Regions from separate parts of the Pelorhabdus sp. sgz311002 genome, predicted to be linked through region 2. Evidence: riboswitches for the same ligand, from Rfam matches in the RefSeq annotation. Region 2 holds a riboswitch; each other region holds the start of a gene.

Region 1 (6,810 bases), on a different contig from region 2:
AGGCGCCGATTCAGAGAAAATAAGGAAACGAAAATAATAATAAAAAAATAAAAGAAGCGCTTTGTCAAACCTGAAAATCAAAGTACAGGTTTTGGCAAAGCGCTTCTTTATTGTAGAATCGTCATATAAACGGGAATGGCAAAGACGGCTAACAGCGTAGTTAATGTAATAAGAATAGACGCATACTCACTATCGGCTTCATAGACCTTGGCAAGAACTGCGGTTTGGGTCATAGCAGGTAAGGCCGATTGAATGACAAATACCTTTTTCATGAGTTCAGGAATCGGGAAGAATGAAGCTACAAATAAAACAAGAAATGGTGAAATTAGAAAACGCCCAGTTAATACAAAGAAAATATCTTTGCTCAGCTTCAGTTGACTTCGCTTTACGCCATACATAGAGATCCCAATAAATAACATAGATAAAGGGGTTGTCATACCACCAAGATATTTGCAGGTATTCATCAGAAAATCGGGCAAGTGAACATCTAAGAGAATTAGTAGTACCGCTAGGGAGAATCCCATAAACGGCGGGGAACAAACTCGCTTTAAGCTAGCAAGGCTAATGAGTTTTGCTGGAGCTTGTTTGCCATCTAAGCTAATCGAGTAGTTGCCAATGGTCCAAAAGAGAAAAGCATTGGCCAGAAAATAAACAAGAACATAAGGCAGGCTTTTTTCACCGAAGAGCGCTAAATTGACTGGTACGCCAACGAATACAGAGCTAGAGCAAAAGAAGGCGGAACGAAATGTACCTTGGTGGTTTTTTGGCACATTGATGATTTTAGAAATGAGAATACTGACCAAAAATCCTAGCAGCATTGATAGAATCGGTACGATAATTCCCGAAAAGAGCGGAATAAAATGATCTTTATCAAAGGTGCTGAGCAGGTTCCACAACATGTATGTCGGCAAGGCAACATAATTAACTAGGCGGGGAACTAAGGGGACGCTTTCCCCTCTAAACCAGCCGCCTTTTGTCAGAAAATAACCAAGTGAGACCATAATTACTATGGTCATTAAACTAGTAATTGCTTGAAAAAAGGCCATGAAATTTCCTCCTGCGAGCGAAACAAGACTATTCGTTGTTCTTGTTGGCTAAATTATGTATTATTATAACAAAGATGATATTTTATGAATAATAGGTAAAAACTGTTTGTTCTATAGGAAAAAACAATAAAAGAGGCTAACGAAGTGGATATAAAACAATTAACATACTTTCGGACTATTGTGGAAGAAGGTAATGTAACTGGAGCTGCGAAGCGGTTATTTATGGCTCAGCCTTCGCTGAGTCAGCAGCTAAAGCTGTTAGAAAGCGAGCTTGGCGTTCATTTGATTGAGCGGGGAAATCGACGAATTCGATTGACTGAAGCTGGTCGGATTCTTTATGAAAGAACAGGTATGATTCTTGATTTAATTCAAACCACAGTTCAAGAAGTGCAGGAAGCTCAGGCGGGCCAGCGCGGTACGTTAGCGATTGGTACTATCGCTTCTTCTGGTGTAACGTTGTTGCCAGGCATAATCCGCGATTTCCATGAACAATATCCGGAAATCCAATTTCAATTACGCGAGGGCGATACGCAGGAAATTTTAGAACTCTTACAAAATAAACGGATTGAAATCGGGATTGTGCGCTCTGGCTTTGATCCGGCTTTTTATCATTTTCTCGATCTGCCCTCTGAGCCAATGCTTGTTGCCATGAGCGAAAGGTGGCAAGGAGAGAGGGGGAGGGGGGCGATCGCATTAGCGGATTTGAAAAATAAGCCGCTTTTATTACATAAAAGCAATGAAATGATGATTAAAAAATGTTGCAAAATGGTTGGTTTTGATCCTTTTATTTGCTGTAGTGGCGACGATATACGGACACTTCTCGTATTAGCGAATGAGGGGATTGGTTTAGCCGTTGTGCCGCGTTCGGTACTTGGACTGATTCCTAGCCAGCATTTGCTTTATCGTGAGCTAGAAAATTCTCCATTAGAAATTAAAAAAGCGATTGTTTGGCTTAGACATAGACGATTATCGACGGCAGCGACACGGTTTCTACAAATTTTGCTTAGTAAAGGGAATGATTTGCCGAAAAATAGCGACAATTAAAGCCGGGAGAGGCATTGCTATTTAATAAGGGAGTGTGTTATACTACAACCAAATATTTTAAATATGGTAAATTTTGTGAAGTGACAGGGGGATTTTTAGCATGTGCCCATTTAAAAGCAACTGCCAAACGTGCGCTGTAAATACGAAGGATTTTAATATTTGCGCTCGTTTTAAAGTAGCTTTTTTAGTCGGTGTTGACAAAGTGCCTGGTGACATGAGGTCCATCGATTATCATCTAGTTGCTAGTCTTTTGGCAAAATAATAGTGATCGTTTTAGCCGCCGAAATATGATTTGGGCGGTTTTTTCTTTGAAAAAGTCATTAAATTAAGCAGGTGAATTTTGATTTTTGTGGAAAATTTAGAAAATAGAATGGATAAGGAGCTGGTTAGATGAATAATTTTCAGTTTCAAAACCCAACTAAGATTCTTTTTGGCAAAAATCAGGTGAAACGTCTGCCGAAAGAAATACCGGCAGGATCAAAAGTCCTTTTAATTTATGGCGGCGGCAGTGTAAAAAAGACGGGTGTTCTTGATGCAGTGAAAGCTGCATTAAAGGAGTTCGAAATTGGTGAATTCGGCGGTATTGAACCGAATCCGGCCTATGAAACACTGATTCAGGCAGTAGAAAAGATTAGAAAAGAAAAGTATGATTTTTTACTGGCAATTGGCGGCGGTTCGGTTATGGACGGTACGAAATTTATTGCAGCAGCTGTTCCTTTTACACAAGAGGATCCGTGGAATATTGTAGCGAAAGGTTTGGCCATTCACGAGGCTGTTCCGTTTGGAACGATTGTTACCTTGCCTGCTACAGGATCAGAAATGAATCCGACAGGTGTTATCAGTCGAAAAGAATGGAAAGATAAACTGGCGTTTTCTAATCCACTGTTGTTTCCGAAATTTTCAATTCTTGATCCCGAGTACACTTATACACTGCCAATGAAACAGGTTGGCAACGGTGTTGTTGATGCCTTCATTCATGTGATGGAACAATATATGACCTATCCCGTACAAGCCAAGGTGCAGGATCGTTTTTCGGAAGGTTTGCTGCTTACCCTAATCGAAGAAGGGCCAAAAGCTATTGCGAAGACGGACGATTATGATGTACGAGCAAACTGGATGTTTAGTGCTACCTTGGCGCTAAATGGATTGATCGGTCAAGGCGTTCCGCAGGATTGGGCCACCCACATGATCGGCCACGAAATTACAGCGCTTTACGGATTGGATCATGCCCAAACGTTGGCGATCGTATTACCAGCGCTGCTGACTGTCCGAAAAGAGCAGAAGCGTGATAAGCTGCTTCAATATGCAGACCGAATTTGGTCATTAGGGAATTTGCCGGAAGAGGAACGGATTGAGCAAGCGATTGCAAAAACGCGTGAATTCTTTGTTGCGATGGGCGTGCCAACACATCTTTCTGAATATCACTTAGGCGCTGATGCTGTTGAAGAAGTGGTTAAGAGTTTAGAAAAACACGGCATGGTAAAATTAGGGGAAAATGCTGATATTACACCAGCGGAAGTTAGAAAAATCTTGCTGGCTGCTTTATAAAGTATAAGGGATCTAGCTGCAAATCAGCAGCTTAGATCCCTTTTTGATAAATGAAAATGAATTAGTATTCCACATTGTGAAATTTATTATTAGAACTGTGGAAATATTCTTGTAAAAACAAAAAATGAAATATATAATAAAATTATAAAATTCGTGAAATAAAGTTTTATAATATGGAATTTTAAAAAGGGGGTTGTAATAGACGAATAAGAAGTTTCAGCAAAATAAATGTGGGATTGCTGCAAAAACAGTCTTTTTGTGTAATGTAAACCGGTACACTAATGAATTTTAAGTTATTAAATAGCGAGAAAGAGATTTTGGCGATGAATTTTTATATTATTAATAGATTCATGAATTAATACGCAATTTAATGACAGAAGGGAAGGCTAGAATATGCAAATTAAACAGAAAATTGATAAAATTCCTGGCGGTCTCATGTTAGTTCCATTGTTTTTAGGAGCTCTGTGTCACACTTTTGCTCCTTGGTCAGGCAAGTATTTCGGATCGTTTACCAATGGCTTGATTACAGGAACTGTACCAATTTTAGCTGTTTGGTTTTTCTGTATGGGGGCAGCGATTGATGTTCGCGCTACTGGAATTGTACTGAAAAAATCAGGTACTTTAGTGATAACAAAAATTGCTGTTGCTTGGGTTGTCGCCTTAGTAACGGCGAGTATTCTTCCTGGTAATGGGATTCAAAATGGTTTTTTTGCCGGACTTTCTACGATAGCTATTATTGCAGCTATGGATATGACGAATGGCGGTCTTTACGCTTCGATTATGCAGCAATATGGTACTCAGGAAGAAGCGGGAGCTTTTGTATTGATGTCCATTGAATCAGGTCCGCTCGTTACCATGTTGATCTTAGGTGGAGCCGGTATTGCCTCCTTTGAACCACACTTGTTTGTCGGTGCGGTTTTACCCTTCCTCGTTGGTTTTGCTTTAGGGAATCTCGACCACGAACTGCGTGAATTTTTTGGCAAGGCGACACATACAATGATTCCTTTTTTTGCCTTTGCGCTAGGAAATACAATTGATTTAAGTGTGATTCTAAAAACAGGTTTACTTGGTATTTTACTTGGTGTTGGTGTTATTATTATTACAGGAATTCCGCTTATGCTTGCTGATAAATTTATTGGCGGCGGCAATGGAACGGCAGGGATTGCTGCTTCTAGTACGGCTGGCGCCGCTGTAACGAATCCTATTATTATTGCTGGCATGAATCCGGCGTTTGAACCTGTTGCCCAGGCAGCAACGGCGCTTGTCGCCACATCTGTTATTGTAACATCTGTTTTAGTGCCGATAATTACTGCTTGGTGGAGTAATTATGCCAAACGCAGAAAAGGCGATACTTTAGTAGAAAAAACCAGCTATTAACGAGGCCCTCTTTGCATTATTGAAGCAAGTTTTTCTGCTTCGATAATGCTCTTTTTCATTTATTGACAAATTTCCAAATATACTGTAATCTTTTAACTGTTATAGGAAAAGATATTGATTCACCATTGGGCAAACTTGTTGAAAAACAAGGACGCAAAGCCACTGGGTCTAAAGACGAAGGTCCATGATCGCCAGGTTGCTAGTTGGTTATTTTGTATCTCCATCGTCAGATTCGCAGCAGGCAGTCTGACGTTTTTTATTGTTTTTTTACATTTTATAATATAGAGGGGGATGAATTTTTTGGCAGTGATACAAGCGGGAAAGCAGAATATTGGCATGAAAATTGGAATTGGTTTTTTGGTTATGATCGTATTGATTCTGGTTTTGGGAATTGGTTTTTATCATGAATCAGGTAAGAATGCTAGCGCGATTAGTACTATTGGCAGCTCTAATACAAGAGCTTTAACAGCTGCTAAGGCCGAGAATGTTTATACAGGCGCTGTTTTGGAAATTCGTCGATTTATTGCTGATGGTGATGATAAATACCGTCAGGGGTTTATTGGGAAAATGGATACAGTGGTTGAATTAGAACAACAACTATTAGCGAAAGCGAGTTCGTCTGATAAAGCAGAGGTTGAAAAGCTAGTTAACAATACGAACACGTACTATTCTGGGGTTAAAGAGCGATTGATTCCTCGCTTAGTGGAGGCGCAGCAAGCCAAAAAAGCGGGAAACGGCGCCCTGCAGGCTAAAGCTGAAGCCGAAGCGGCGGCAGTAACCAAAGAATTAACGCCCTTTGCGCAGCAATTACAGGCCGCGTTGGCTGCGATTGAAGCCAATGAAGCAAAAGTGGTAACTGATATCGTAGCAGACTCTGCTCAAAATGCGGCCCGCGTTCAGTTCTTTTCTCTGGCTGTTATGGTACTGATTCTTGCTGTCAGTGTTTTGCTTAGTTTTGTGTTAACTCGGATGGTTGTGAAGCCTTTGCAGGTAATGACACAAGCGCTTGATCAAATGGCTAGTGGTGATTATTCGGTGCAATTGCCGCCTGCCTTTGTCAATCGCGGCGATGAATTTGGTCAAGTTGCGATGTCATTGGCGCATCTCAGGGAGAGTATGCGTGAACTCATTGGTTCGGTAGCCAAACAGTCAGAGCAAGTGGCGGCGTCATCAGAAGAGTTAACGGCAAGTGCTGATCAGTCAGCGCGGGCCTCAACGCAGGTTGCAACTGTGGTTACGGAGATTGCCGAGGGCGCTTTAGCGCAGGCGAAAGCCGTTGATGCAGCTGCCGCAACGGTAGAAGAAATGTCGCAGGGAATGGGTAAGATATCGGCTAACGCACTGGCTGTTAGCCAGGTGGCGGAAGCCGCGGCGAAAGCTTCTTTTTCTGGTACGGCCCGTGTGCAAAAAGCAAATGAGCAGATGGCTCATATTGAAAAAACTGTCGTGGAATCGGCGCAAGTTGTTGCTAATTTAGGGGCAAGATCCAAAGAAATCGGGCAAATTGTAGAAACTATTTCCGGCATTTCCGGGCAAACTAACTTGCTAGCCCTCAATGCTGCTATTGAAGCGGCTCGCGCAGGAGAACAAGGCAAAGGTTTTGCTGTCGTAGCGGAAGAAGTGCGAAAATTAGCGGAACAGTCCCAAGATGCGGCTAAACAGATCGAAGTTTTGATTCGTGACATTCAAGTCGATACGGATGCCGCTGTAGCTGCAATGGAAACAGGCACAAAGGAAGTGAAAACCGGTACTGCTGTTGTCGAAGAAGCAGGTGGTGTTTTTGGGGAAATCAAGG
Region 2 (6,810 bases):
CCTATAACAATTTAGGGATATTGAAGACAGAACAAGAGGATATAGAAGGGGCAAAAGCGGCTTTTCAAAGGGCAATCCAAATTCAAGACGATTATATAGACGCTCATTATAACTTAGGATTGCTGTATTATGGAATCGGCGAACTTGAGGAAGCGCTTGCCGTCTTTGACATTCTTTTGACCATGGCGCCGCAGTTGCATGAAATTCATACGTTAAAAGGCGCTGTATTGGAAAAGCTTGAACGTCTAGAAGAAGCGGAACGGGCTTTTCAAGAGTCTGATAAGCAAGATCCTAAACAAATTTTCAATCTGCTTTCTTTGGGCAATCTGCAGTATCGAGCCGGACAATGGGAAAAAGCCGAACTGAGTTTTTTTCGAGTGATTCAAATTGATCCTAACCATGCTGACGCGCATTTGAAAATGGCTTTAGCGGTAAAAGAGCAGAAGCGGCTATCTGAGGCCGAGGCCTTGCTTCGCCAGGCATTGCTTTTACAGCCTGAATTTCCTGAAGCTTGCAATGCTCTAGGAATTGTTTTAGCAGAAATGAAAAATTTAGGTGATGCAATTTCTTTTTTCTGTCAAGCAATTGAACAAAATAAAGAGTATGCTGAAGCCTATGGCAATTTAGGAATGGCTCTTAAGGAAACACATGGGCTTGCTGAGGCTGAAGCTTGTTTATTGCGGGCAATTGAGCTTCAGCCCGATTATTTGGAAGGATACAATAATCTGGGAATTGTTTTAAAAGACCAGAATCGAGTTGATGAGGCTAAGACATGCTTTTTGAAGGCTCTGTCATTAAACGAGAATTGTTCAGAAGTACATCATAATTTGGGAAATCTCTGTCGATATATGAATCAACTTGATGAAGCGGAGGCTTTCTATGAAAAAGCGATTACTTTGAACCCCGCTTGCTTGATTGCGAAATGCTCCTTAGCCATTATTTATTTGTTGCGAGGCGATTATGAACGTGGTTGGAAAAATTTTGAGATTCGTTATCTAATTGGCGAATCTTTTGATCCGAAATTACCCCGCTGGCATGGGGAGGACTTATCTGACAAAAGTATTTTAATTTATTTTGATCAGGGGTTTGGTGATACGCTGCAATTTATTCGTTTTGCCTATTTAGTGGCAGCTAAGGCCAAGCATACAACTGTATGGGTGCAAACACCTATCAAGCGTCTTTTAGCTGGGACGCAAGATCAGTTTACTATTTATGCTGGCAGTGACTATCCGCCGGGAAACTATGATTTTGCTTGTCCGTTGTTAAGTCTGCCCTATGAGTTCTCAATTCCTTTTGATCAAGTTAGTTTTAGATCACCCTATATTCAGTCTATGCCGTCTTTAAGGGAACAGTGGCGAATCCGCCTACAAAATGTTCTTCCGGTAGGAAAGCGGTTAAGGGTTGGTATTGTTTGGGCGGGAAACCCTAATCATGATAATGATCATAATCGTTCGATTCCTTTTTCTTTATTTAAAGATTTATTTACAGTTCCGTCAATTAATTGGGTTAGTTTGCAAGTCGGTTCAAAAGCAGCGGATATACAGGAAGCTCCCGTTGGAAGTATACTGAATCTAGCGGAAGAATTAAGTGATTTTGCGGAAACAGCTGCTGTGATTGACAACCTAGACCTAATTATTACTGTAGATTCTTCTGTATCACATTTGGCAGGCGCAATGGGAAAACCTACTTGGATTTTTATTCCCTTTTCGCCGGATTGGCGTTGGGCAATGGACCGAGAAGATACGCCGTGGTATCCTCATACTCGATTATTTCGACAAAAAACAGCCGGCGATTGGCCGACTGTAATAAAAACTGTAAAAAAAGCTTTGCTAGAGTTTAATTTAAGATAGTTTTTGCAGTTTTTCTGGAAAGGAATTGGCAAAGCAGATTGTAAATATTGTTCCGCTACTGGGGGCGCTGTCAACAGTTAAGGTAGCGCGATGTCGCTCTAAAATGCGATAGCAAATAGTAAGTCCAAGACCCGTGCCTGTCTCTTTGGTTGTCAAAAAAGGCGTTCCTAGTTTTGCTTGGATTGTTGGTGAGATCCCTGGACCGTTGTCTTTTATGGCAAGCAAGACTCCCTGGGCGGTTGATTTTGTTGCTATGACCAGTTGGCCGTGATTTTCTATCATTGCTTCAAGACCGTTGCGGACTAAATTTAGAATTAGTTGGCGAATGCTATTTGGATCAATAAGTAGATTGGGTGTTGGTGTGAGGTCTAGTTTAATTTGACAGTTATTGCGTAGTGCATCTGTTTCTAGTAGCGGATAAATCTCACAAACAATGTCATTTAGGTTTTTTTCTTTAAATTCTAATGGGCGATTTTTAGCAAGTGATAAAAATTCAGTGATAATACTATTGGCTCGATCAATTTCATCAATCATGAGACTAAAATTATCGTGATGTGCCGCCAATTCTTTCTTATGACTTAGAAACTGGAGCAATCCTCTTACTGTTGTCATGGGATTGCGAATTTCGTGGGCAATTCCGGCTGACATTTCGCCAACCATATTTAGACGATCTAGTTTACGCATCGATTCTTTTTGCTGTGTTAGATATTCGAATAGAGGCGCTAGATCAGGCCAACTAGTTGGACAGACTTCAGAAGAAGATGTGATTAGCGTTTTAGCTGTGTAATTTAGTTTGGCTTTGAAGTTCGTAAAAAAATGATGGGTGAGACTGATGCAAGCGATAACCAGGAAAACGTTTAAAAGGGTAATCAGTCGATGGAGCTGATGATCTGTATCTTCCTCAAGGGGAAGATTTGGTTCCGCTATCAGTAATAAAAAAAGCAGCAATACAATGGATAAGATATTTCCTTCCAGTCGTAAGATGAGATCGCCATTTTTCAAAGTTCAGCACCTCTATCATTCGTAGTTTCTAATGGATTGTACAAAATTTCACTTGCACCCTATAAATACCTATTCGTTCCTCAAAAGGAAAATCCTTCCTTTTGAAAGAAGGAGATTAAATCTTTTTGACTTAATTTGCTATTTCATTAAAAAAGGCTGTCTCTAGGAAGTTACAAAATCTTTTGTACTTCCTTAAAGACAGCCCTAAATTTATTGTTTGGGATATTTTGTATTCCAGCGTTTGCGAAACCAAATCCAGTCTGATGGATGGTTACGAATCGCTTCTTCAATCGCTTGCGTCATTTTTGCAGTGTTTTCATAAAGTTCTTGTGTTTCGTCATCGTATCGTTCATAAGGAAAAGCTGGTTTGATAACAATTTGATGGCCTCCCTCAGGACGATGAAAAATAAAGGCCGGCACAATAATAGAACCGAACTTGCGGGCAAATACTGCCGGACCTGCTGGCGTGGCTGATTTTCGATTAAAAAAGTCAACAAAAATGCCGTCAACACCACCGTCTTCATCTGCTAAAAACCCTAGGGCTTTTCCTTTTTTTAAGGCTCGCGCCGCTTTTACAAGCTCGGCGCCACTACGATTAAATACTTCCAGACCCATTTTTTCGCGATATTCATTGAGTAATCGCGTATAGTGAGGATTTGGTTGTGGCTTGGCGATCGTTGTAATCGGCAGTCCTGTGTTAGCTAGGACTGCGCCGAGCCACTCCCAATTCCCTATATGGGCGGTAAGAAGTACCACGCCGCGTCCTTGGTCAATGGCCCCCCTTAAATGCTCCAAACCTTCAATCGCAATATGTTTTTTGATTTTTTCTGGAGTAAGGGCAGGCGTATAGAGAACTTCCATCAAGGTTTGTCCTAAATTACCAAAAACTGTATGGATAATTTGTTTCGCCTCGGACAATGAAATTTGCAGACAGTCCATGCTTTGAGTGATGGCGCGGCGTCGTTGGCGCGCACCGACAAGATAGAAAAGGTAACCTAGACTTCGTCCAATACGGCAGACAAGCGAATAAGGTAGAAGGCAGACGAAAGCACTGATTGCCTTTAGTAGATTATATTGAAAATTTTTAAATAGCATATGTGTCTCTCCCCAGATAGACAATTAAAATAAATTTTTGACATTAGTTTAATTGTAGTTTATTTATAAATGTTTGTAAACAAAAGAGCTAAGCAACAAATATTGTCACATTTCTACTTGTTTCCGCTTTTGTTTTACGGTATAGTATAATTAAACAAAATAAATAAGTAGAACTTTAAAAGCTCTACTGATTGGCAAACCTTCCGAAAGGATGGGACGCAAAGCCATGGGTCTAATGATTTTATGTCGAAGACTGCCAGGTTGTATTCACGCAAAGTAAGAGCGGAATGAACAGGCAGTTTTTTTATTTTTCAAAGAGCAGGAGGATGGCGTTGAAATTATTATTTGTTACCCAAGACGAACTTTGGCTGCAACGATTGCGGGAGCAGTGCCAAAAAAGAGATTTTTGTTGCGATGTTTTTAAGGACGTCGCCGCGGCAATAAGTGCATATCGCCAACAGTCTGATGAATATAGTTTGGTTATAGTGGATTTTTCGGGGGATTTTGACGGATTTGACTTTACGCAAAAGCTTCGTGCTGTGTCGACTAAGCAAATTATTTTAGCTGTTAATAGCATGATCGAACCCAAGCTGTTGATGAAAGCAGCACTTAGCGGAATTTCTTTTTTCTTACCGAAGGCGGTTGAAATGGACGATTTTTTGGCTTTACTATGCCAAATTAGCGATCAGCTTAAGGCGCAAAAAAAAGAACAAGATGAAAAGGACGGGCTTGCGAAAGAATATATTCGCTTGCGTCGTGAATATGGCGAGATGCAGGTTCAAATTAAAAAATACGAGGCTTTGCTGGCAATGCAGCAATAATAGCGTTTGTATTCTAGAAAATAGTAAAGGGCTACCGCATATAAGAAAAGATTTCGAGCCTATGTTGAGGTTTGCGTAAACAAATCACAAGATAAGCTAGAGTTTTTCCTTGGTGCGGTAGTCTTTTTTTATAGAATCAGCCGCTCCATTTAATTATTCTAGAATTTTTTATATGTTTAGTGTATGATAGCAATAAGAAAAAATCGAATTTTATCTATAGGAAATTCGATTTTTTTTGTTAAGACTAGAGGATATTGTTGGTTATCCAAAGGTTTTTGCTTACTGCAAGCGAGAGAAATATAGAAGTGCAGAAGCTTATGGATGTGGAGGGGATTGGATTGCTTATTGATCAAAAAAGTAATTTTGAAGAACAGTCGTTAGATTTTCATGAAATTGACGCCGGTTTTACGACGAAAGAGGCAATTGCGGAAGCAAAACGTTGCCTTAATTGTGCGAAACCGTTTTGTCGTACAGGCTGTCCGATTGAGAATGAAATTCCTAGTTTTATCGCAGAGCTTGCTAAAGGGAATATTGGCGCTGCTAGTGAAGTAATTGCTAGACGCAGTAATCTTCCTGCTGTATGTGGGCGGGTATGTCCTCATGAAAAACAGTGCGAAGCTGCCTGTATATTAAATAAAAAGAACGCAGGTATTAAGATTGGCAAACTAGAACGCTTTATTGCTGATTTTGATGCGGAAATGGATATTAGTCCAATTCATAAAAAAATCGTTCATAAAGGGAAGGTTGCCGTAATTGGTTCGGGTCCTGCCGGATTAACCGTAGCAGGTGATTTGGCGAAGCTTGGCTTTACTGTAACTGTTTTTGAAGGGCAGAAAGAGCCTGGCGGCGTTTTGATGTATGGAATTCCTGAATTCCGTTTAAATAAAGAAGTTGTTCGTCGTGAAATTGCTCGAATTGAAAGATTGGGCGTTTCATTTGAAACAGGAATTTTAATCGGCCCTGATAAAACGGTTGATGAGCTTTTTGCTGACGGTTATGATGCTGTGTTTATGGGGACAGGAACTGCTTTGCCGAAAGAACTTCATATTCCTGGTAAAGACTTGCCTGGTGTTATTCAGGCGACGTATTTTCTTGGTATGGTTACATTAGCAAATGAAAAAGGGATTGACGGACAGGAAATTCCGGTACAAAAAGGAGATTCTGTTATTGTAATTGGCGCAGGCAATGTTGCTATGGATGCAGCTCGGACGGCGCTTCGTGTTGGTGCAGCAAAAGTTACTCTAGTGTATCGGCGTACGCAAGATCAGATTACGGCGCTTCGTTCCGAATATGAGGAAGCGAAGGCTGAAGGCGTGGAGTTTTCTTGGCTGATGAGTCCAAAACAATATTTAGGTGATAAAGAGGTTACTGCGTTAGAATGTGAGCGCCAAGTTTTATTGGAAGATGGCTCCGTTAAGGGCAGTGGGCTTTTGGAGAAAATTAGTGCCAATAAAATTATTGTGGCAATTGGTCAAAGACCCGCTGCTCGCATTGTTTCAACAACAGAAGGGATCGAAGTCAATCCTGCTGGCTTTGTTATTACTCGGGAACGGCCTTATGGTATGACTACGCGACGCGGTGTTTTTGCCGGGGGCGACGTAGTTCATGAACCGGCAACTGTCGTATTGGCTATGAAAGCGGCAAAACAAGTAGCGCAAGGTATTGCGCAATATGTGGAAGCCAAAAAACTTATGGAAGAATGCGGTTTGTAAACCGACAAAAATAAGACTAAATACCTAAAAAAACTTGACCTTTTCTAGCAAAATATGGTTTAATCAATATAGCAGGATTTGGTAACTAATTGATTAGTGACTTTTACCGAGCGGATATATGAAAAACTGCCTATGATTATTAGGCTAATGCTAGAGTTAGCACAGAAAAAATCAGGCGTAAGCCTGATTTTTTTACTTCCTGGTGAGATTTTCATATAAGATTTTACTCTGCTGTAATCATGTAGACGTTTACTATACTTTGCGGTACAAGAGAGGTCAAGAGATGGGCAGTCAGATTGAAAGCAGTAAAAAAGTTGAAATTAGTATGCG
Region 3 (6,810 bases), on a different contig from region 2:
GTTGCTCAATAATCTCCAAGGCCTTGCTATAACCACTGCTAATAAAGGTACCGCCTGACTCCCCCTTGTGAAAAAATTCTGCTTCTGTGACTTCCTTAGCTTCGGTGGAATGAGAAATAAAGACAACTTCGACCTGTTCATATTTGTAGCGGACGAATTGATATAAGAGAAAATAAAAGCTTCTAGCAAGATATTTACGTGTCTGATCCATCGATCCGGAAGTATCCATAATGCACAATACGACTGCATTAGAGTGATAATCAACATCCTCTTTAATACGGTGATATTTAAGATCTTCTTCCCGAAAAGGAATTCGCAGCCGTTCTTCTTCCCCTGCTGCAACGTCGGCTTCCCGTAAGCTTGTCTGTTGGCGCTTAATTTTTTCAATAAGCGTTCTTTTTTTAGCCAACCGCGGCGGAATTCCTTTTTTCTGAAAACCGGAACGTTTATGCTTATGACGCGTTTCCAGTTGCGAAAACTTTTTCCGTTCTAAATCAGGCAGCTGCAAATCTTCAAAAAGATAATTTGCTAACTCATCAAGAGTAATTTCTGTTTCAAAAATATCTTCCCCTGCGTCGCTGCCAGCTGGGCCAGGGATCTTTTCTCCCTGACCCTCTTTTGTCTTACCAATCGACTGACCTCTCGCTTCACCGCCTGTACCTGAACCAGTTCCTGGCGTATTTTTCCCGTAAATAAATTGATATTCTTTAATTCCCTTAATGGGAATTTTTATTTTTTTATTGCCGCTTTGACCAATAATACTCTCTTCGGCCACAATGCCGCCAAGATCCTTTTTGATCGCTTCTTCGACCAGTTCGCGATGTCGCTTGCGATCCCATTGGGAACGATCGGAACTAGCCTTGCTACCATCCTTAAAGACAGCCATGGCGCCCTTCCCCTCCCCTGTCATGCAAATTCAAAAAATCAATCTTTCCAGAGATTATTTGCGGCATATTTTAAAATCACATTGCAACAATGATCGCAATAACCGCTTCGCTTCATTTCCTCGACCATCGCATCATACTTACCGTCTTGTTCTTTATCACGTACTTTGGCTTTTGTAATAACGCGCGATAACTCTTTTACCGAAGCCGTCAATTTCTTTTCAATCGCTTCTTTTAAAGGCTCATAACTTTTATATTCAATCTTGCCGCCGCTTCGCAGCAACGAAAACATATACGAGGTTACGTCTTGGCGAAAACCGGCGGCAGCAGAACCGCTAATGCCGATCTGTTCTTCAATAGACTGCAGAAATTTCAAGTCGGGTTCTAGCTCTTCGCCAGTGTGGGGATCTTTGATCTTTGATGAATTAGCGAACGCCTCGGCATGATCGAGGTAATTATTGAAAAGGCTCTCAGCCTGTTCTTTATAGCCATGAATGAAAGCCCGCGTCACTTCTTTTTCTAAGAGCTTATTGTATTCTTTTTTAATTGTGTCTTGGAGGAAACCAAGATAGCGTTTTCGTTCTTCATCGCCAATAGCCATTTCTTTAACTGCTTTAATCAAAGTATCAATAATCGCAATCGGATTGATACAGTTCGATTCAGATTCCGATAAAGTCGTATCAATCGCTTTCATGATAAAGCGAGTAGAAATGCCAGTCATGCCTTCCCGTTGCGCCTCATCTTTGAGTTCAAAAATATCGACCTTTTTGGTAGAGCCCTTCTCTACAATTTCTTCGCCATTATAAATCTTAAGCTTATTTAAGGGATCAATCTTGGCTGAAGGAGAGAGTCGGCTCAAAATGGCAAACATCGAAGCCATCTCAATGGTATGTGGCGCAATATGAGCGGAAAAAGCACTATTATTAAGCATTTTTCGGTAAATTTTTACTTCTTCGTCTAGTTCAAGACAATAGGGCACTTCCACTTTGACAATCCGGTCCAAAATCGCTTCATTCGTATGATCTGACTTAAATTTATTCCATTCCGCTTCATTGGAGTGAGCTAAAATAATTCCGTCAAAATAAATCATCGAGCCTTTGCCTGGCGATGGAATTGATTTTTCCTGTGTCGCCGTAATCATCGTATGCAAATACTCTACATCATTTTTAAACACTTCAATAAACTCCACAATCCCGCGATTGCCCACATTAAAAGCACCATTTAAAGCTAGCACTCTCGGGTCGTCTTCCGGATATAAATCCATTTTTGATATATCGACAGAGCCAGATAACACCGAGGTATCCTGATTGTTAGGATCAACTGGCGGTACTACACCAACGCCCTTGCGGGAACGGATGGAAAACTCAGCCACAGTTACAGGAAATCGTTCATATTCACCATGAAAATCATTTTTCAAACGATAACGGCATACTGGGCACAAATCCCCCTCTATTTTAACACCAAGAATTTCTTCAAATTGAGGTCGTAAATGTTTAGGAATTAGATGCAGCGGCTCCTCCCGCATTGGGCAGCCTTCCAGAGTGTAAATCGGCGGACTCATCTCCAAGGCCCGTTTTAACGCTTCCATCAAAGAAGATTTCCCTGCACCTACAGGCCCCACTAAATATAAAACTTGCCGTGATTCCTCACCTTTCATGGCTGCAGAGTGAAAATAACGCATGATTTTCATAATACTTTTATCGATGCCAAAAAACTGATCCTCAAAAAAACGATAACGCCGCAGCGTATCATTGCCGTGAATCCGTTTCAAGCGCGGATCTTCTTCTGTTCTTACAATATCAACACCTGGCGCTGTTAGTAGTTCATGCATGCGTTGATGAGCTAGCATGACTCCTTTCGGATTTTCTTTTACGATTTTCAGATAATCAAGCAGCGTGCCAGAAAAATGCTCGTGCTTTCTCTCTACCCGATCTTGCTTAATCAGACTGACGAAATCAAAATTTGCCATACTTTCTCCCCCTTTTTGCATGCAATTATAATAAAAAAATGATAAGCCATCACGCTAAAAGAATTTTTATCCCTTCAGAGAAGACACGGCTTACCATTTGATTTAATATAGCAGATTTTTTTATCAATGTCTATAACAAAATAACATGAATACTGATAAAGAAAATTTTAAATATACTAAAATATACTATGATAGCAAAACTAAATCATGCCTCAAACGTAAATAGCGCGAATCACCAATCACGGCAATATCATCTATTATTATGAACAAAGCAATAAGTTAATGAAACCAAGACTTAGCAAAATGATACATCAGCCATGCCGTACCAAAAAAAGCGGTAAGGGCGATAAGGCCAAATAGAACTTTCTTCTTCTTCGTAAAACCGGCAGCTTGTTGACAATAATATTCTTTTTGTGTCTTTTTGCCGCATTCGTAGCAATAGCTATCTTCAGCAAAAACAGCCGTACCGCAAGAGTTACAAAAATAAACGACAGCAGGCTTTTTATGATCGGCGCTACCGCCAGACAATGCACCCACTTGCGACGGTTTTGGCTCTGGTACTTGCTCTGAAGCTTCGTCCGCTTTTTTCGCTGAGTCACCGCCTTCGCCTGACAACTCTTCAGCCGCCTTTGCAGCCGCTGCTACTTCGGCTTCTGTAATAACCAAACCATCCGTCGCTGTAGTCTCTGGTACTGGTGAGGCGAGTTCTTCTGTGGGCGAAGCAGGGACGGCAGCTTTTGGCTGTTTATCTGATTGTGTTAGATAGGCCACATCCTTGCCACACTTGCCGCAAAAATTTCCTTCCACACTTATGGTCACACCGCATTGAGGACAATACATAGCTAATCTCCTCCGAAATATCCAATCTATACAGATTTGAAAGACCGCTTATTTTTTCGTTACAACAACAATAACAAAAGTTACTATGATAATTAGCCCGACAAAAGCGCCAACTCCAGCAATCACCAATTTTTTGGGCGAAGCCAAAAAAGCAGCCAGCCCAGTCGGCGGCGCTGGATCTACCAACTCAGTTTCTACAGCTTCCGCTTCCGCCTCAGCCATTTCTTCCGTTTGATCTGGTTGTCGTTTGCCGCAGATCTGACAAAACAAAGCACTTTTCGGTATTTCTACACCGCAAAAAATACAATAGCGCATCCTGGCACCTCACTCATTACTTGCAGGCTGAAAATCTTTATTTTTATTCTTTTTCGCTAAAATCCGATCAAATCCTCTATTTAGAATAAAAAACCGCCGCAGTAAGCATTCGTGTAGTCGTAAGCTTACCGCGACGGTTTTTTATTCCTGTTCTATTTCTGTAAAAAGTTGGTACAGGAAATACCAGCTCGTTCCAATTCATTCGCAGAATGAAATAAGGTGAATTTTTTCCCTGTAGATAAAAACTCGCCTGAAACAGCTTGATTTAGGCCTTCACTCAGGCAGCTTTCACAATAATAATGCCCTTTGGACTTATTCTGCCCATCGTTATACATTTCAAGGCGCCGCGTAGCCTTACGGCCGCAACATTCACAACGGCCCAAGAGCTGGGCCAAATATTGTAACATGTAAAACCCTTCCTTATTTGCCTAAATTAAGCAACAAAAAACCAGGCTGCTCATCAAATTGATTGCAACCTGGCGCTCATAGACAGATCTGTCCTTAGATCCAAAGCTTTGCGTCCTTACCTTTCGATAAGTTTGCCGACGTTTTCTTTTGCTGACTCTTTCTTATGATACCATGCCCCTTAAGGCTTGGCAACTATCAGACTGTCTCTAACCCAGCTTGAAATGCGGCCTGATTGATTGAAAAAAGCTGGGGCTTAATCTGTTCTTTCATTGCTTCGTCCCAATGGATTGTGGTAAGGTCCATCGCCTTGACTAAAGCACCGAATAAAACAACGTTCATACAGCGACCATTGCCCAGCGCAAGGGCTATCTTTTCTGCAGCTACGATCGTCGTTGCCGCTTTCTCCTGTAAAGTTTCTAAAATGCCTGTAGGATAATCGCACTTTCCATTCAAAATCGGCGCTGAGGGAATCTGATAATCATTGACAACGATTTTGCCATCAGGCTTTAAATAATCTAACCAGCGCAGCGCTTCCATCTGCTCAAAAGATACGAGAATATCGGCTTCGCCTTTACCAATAATGGGTGAATAAACTTTTTCACCATAGCGAACCTGGGTACTCACACTGCCGCCGCGTTGGGCCATGCCATGTACTTCTGACATTTTTACGTCATAGCCGGCAGCCATAAGACCTGTAGATAAAATCTTGCTCACTAAAATGGTTCCCTGGCCGCCAACGCCTACTAATAAAATATTTTTCGTCGCCATCTTATTTCCCCTCCTTGGCAATCGCCTGTACCGGACAAACCTGCGCACAAACCTCACAGCCTACACACTGCATCGCATGGATCGAACTCTTTTTCGCCGCCTTATCAAAACGAAGGGCTGGACAGCCTGTTTTAATACATTTTTTACAACCGATACATTTCGCTTGATCGATTTTGCATTTTGCCAAATAGTCGCCGAATTCTTCGTGATCTTGCGGCGATGCTTTCTTTAACACGCAAGGCCAACGTGTAATAATGACCGAAGGTTCGTCAAGGGCCAAGGCCCAATCGAGCGCTTCACTGACTTCATCAAGGCGCAAAGGATTAATGGTTTTGACATGATCCACGCCAATGGCTTTTACCACAGAAGCAATATCAAGCGCTTTCGTTGGCATCCCTTGCAGTGTATAACCAGTGCCAGGATGATCCTGATGGCCCGTCATACCAGTAATTCGATTATCAAGAATACAAGTAATTGTATTGCTGCGATTATAAACAATATCAATCAAGCTCATAAGACCAGTATGGAAAAAGGTAGAGTCGCCGATTGTAGAAATTACTCGCGTATCTTCCTCAAAATAATGGAAAGTCTTTTGCAGACCATGCCCCACACTGGGAGCAGAGCCCATACAGTTGGCAGCATCTTTGGCATTTAAGGGATCGCCGCCGCCCAAAGCGTAGCAGCCAATATCGCCCATAATCGCTACATTCTTACGTTTTCCCAGTTCATAAAAGAACCCGCGATGAGGACAGCCCGCGCAAAGAACCGGCGGACGCGTTACTACAACGGAAGCGTCATAAGAAATCATCTCGCGACGTTTACCAAGGAGCGCCTGTGCGACAATATCAGGATTTAATTCACCGGTATAAGGAATTTTCGCTTTACCAATGCAAGCAATGCCAGCTGCTTTGATCTGCTCTTCCAAATAAGGCTCAAGCTCTTCCACGACGTAGAGCGTATCAACGGCAGCGGCAAAGGTACGGATTTTTTCGAGCGGTAGCGGATAAGTAAAACCAAGTTTTAAATATGAAGCATCTTCGCCAAAAACTTCCTTGGCATATTGAAAAGCAATCCCCGAGGAAATAATCCCGATTTTTTTACTGTGCCATTCGATATAGTTTAACGGCGTCTCTTCCGCGTAGCGCTGTAAAGTCTGCAGCCGTTCTTCCAAATTTACACGCAGCTTTTTCGCTACAGCCGGGACCAAATCATATTTTGCGGGATTTTTAACATAGGCTTTTTTAACGACTTCACTCCGCTTTCCTAACGTCACGATGCTTTTACTATGGCAAACGCGCGTCGTCATACGGAATAGCACAGGAGTATCAAAGGTTTCACTAATCTCTAAAGCTGTTTTAACCATATCTTTTGCTTCCTGGCTATCGCTCGGCTCCACCATAGCCACCTTAGCAAACTTAGCATAATACCGATTATCTTGTTCATTTTGCGAGGAATGACAGCCAGGATCATCGCCACTGACAAGTACCATGCCGCCATTGACACCCGAATAGGCAAAACTAAAGAGCGGATCAGCTGCTACATTCACCCCGACCATCTTCATGGCCGCCAAGGTTCTCCCGCCGCCTAAAGACGCGCCGATCGCATTTTCGAAGGCGACTTTTTCAT

The links. A riboswitch is a leader RNA that binds a small molecule or an ion and turns the genes downstream of it on or off. The one in region 2 is predicted to bind cyclic di-GMP.
Region 1: it holds a riboswitch for cyclic di-GMP, as region 2 does, so the genes downstream of both, AC0NJP_RS10785 (methyl-accepting chemotaxis protein) here and AC0NJP_RS06290 (response regulator) in region 2, are expected to answer to the same signal.
Region 3: it holds a riboswitch for cyclic di-GMP, as region 2 does, so the genes downstream of both, AC0NJP_RS11880 (hypothetical protein) here and AC0NJP_RS06290 (response regulator) in region 2, are expected to answer to the same signal.

The regions. Positions count from the first base shown of each region.
Region 1 covers NZ_JBWBCL010000006.1:66,008-72,817, reverse strand. The annotation lists gene lpdA (dihydrolipoyl dehydrogenase) at 1-23, shown strand, start outside; gene AC0NJP_RS10810 (AEC family transporter) at 108-1,046, opposite strand; gene AC0NJP_RS10805 (LysR family transcriptional regulator) at 1,191-2,090, shown strand; gene AC0NJP_RS10800 (hypothetical protein) at 2,191-2,352, shown strand; gene AC0NJP_RS10795 (iron-containing alcohol dehydrogenase) at 2,481-3,638, shown strand; gene kdgT (2-keto-3-deoxygluconate transporter) at 4,032-5,015, shown strand; cyclic di-GMP riboswitch class I at 5,134-5,219, shown strand; gene AC0NJP_RS10785 (methyl-accepting chemotaxis protein) at 5,322-6,810, shown strand, end outside.
Region 2 covers NZ_JBWBCL010000003.1:89,196-96,005, reverse strand. The annotation lists gene AC0NJP_RS06305 (tetratricopeptide repeat protein) at 1-1,850, shown strand, start outside; gene AC0NJP_RS06300 (ATP-binding protein) at 1,842-2,852, opposite strand; gene AC0NJP_RS06295 (lysophospholipid acyltransferase family protein) at 3,063-3,947, opposite strand; cyclic di-GMP riboswitch class I at 4,131-4,216, shown strand; gene AC0NJP_RS06290 (response regulator) at 4,280-4,768, shown strand; gene AC0NJP_RS06285 (NAD(P)-dependent oxidoreductase) at 5,107-6,480, shown strand; gene AC0NJP_RS06280 (hypothetical protein) at 6,764-6,810, shown strand, end outside.
Region 3 covers NZ_JBWBCL010000007.1:104,343-111,152, reverse strand. The annotation lists gene yhbH (sporulation protein YhbH) at 1-886, opposite strand, end outside; gene AC0NJP_RS11895 (serine protein kinase) at 925-2,853, opposite strand; gene AC0NJP_RS11890 (hypothetical protein) at 3,133-3,693, opposite strand; gene AC0NJP_RS11885 (hypothetical protein) at 3,742-4,008, opposite strand; gene AC0NJP_RS11880 (hypothetical protein) at 4,161-4,415, opposite strand; cyclic di-GMP riboswitch class I at 4,476-4,562, opposite strand; gene AC0NJP_RS11875 (indolepyruvate oxidoreductase subunit beta) at 4,612-5,184, opposite strand; gene iorA (indolepyruvate ferredoxin oxidoreductase subunit alpha) at 5,186-6,810, opposite strand, start outside.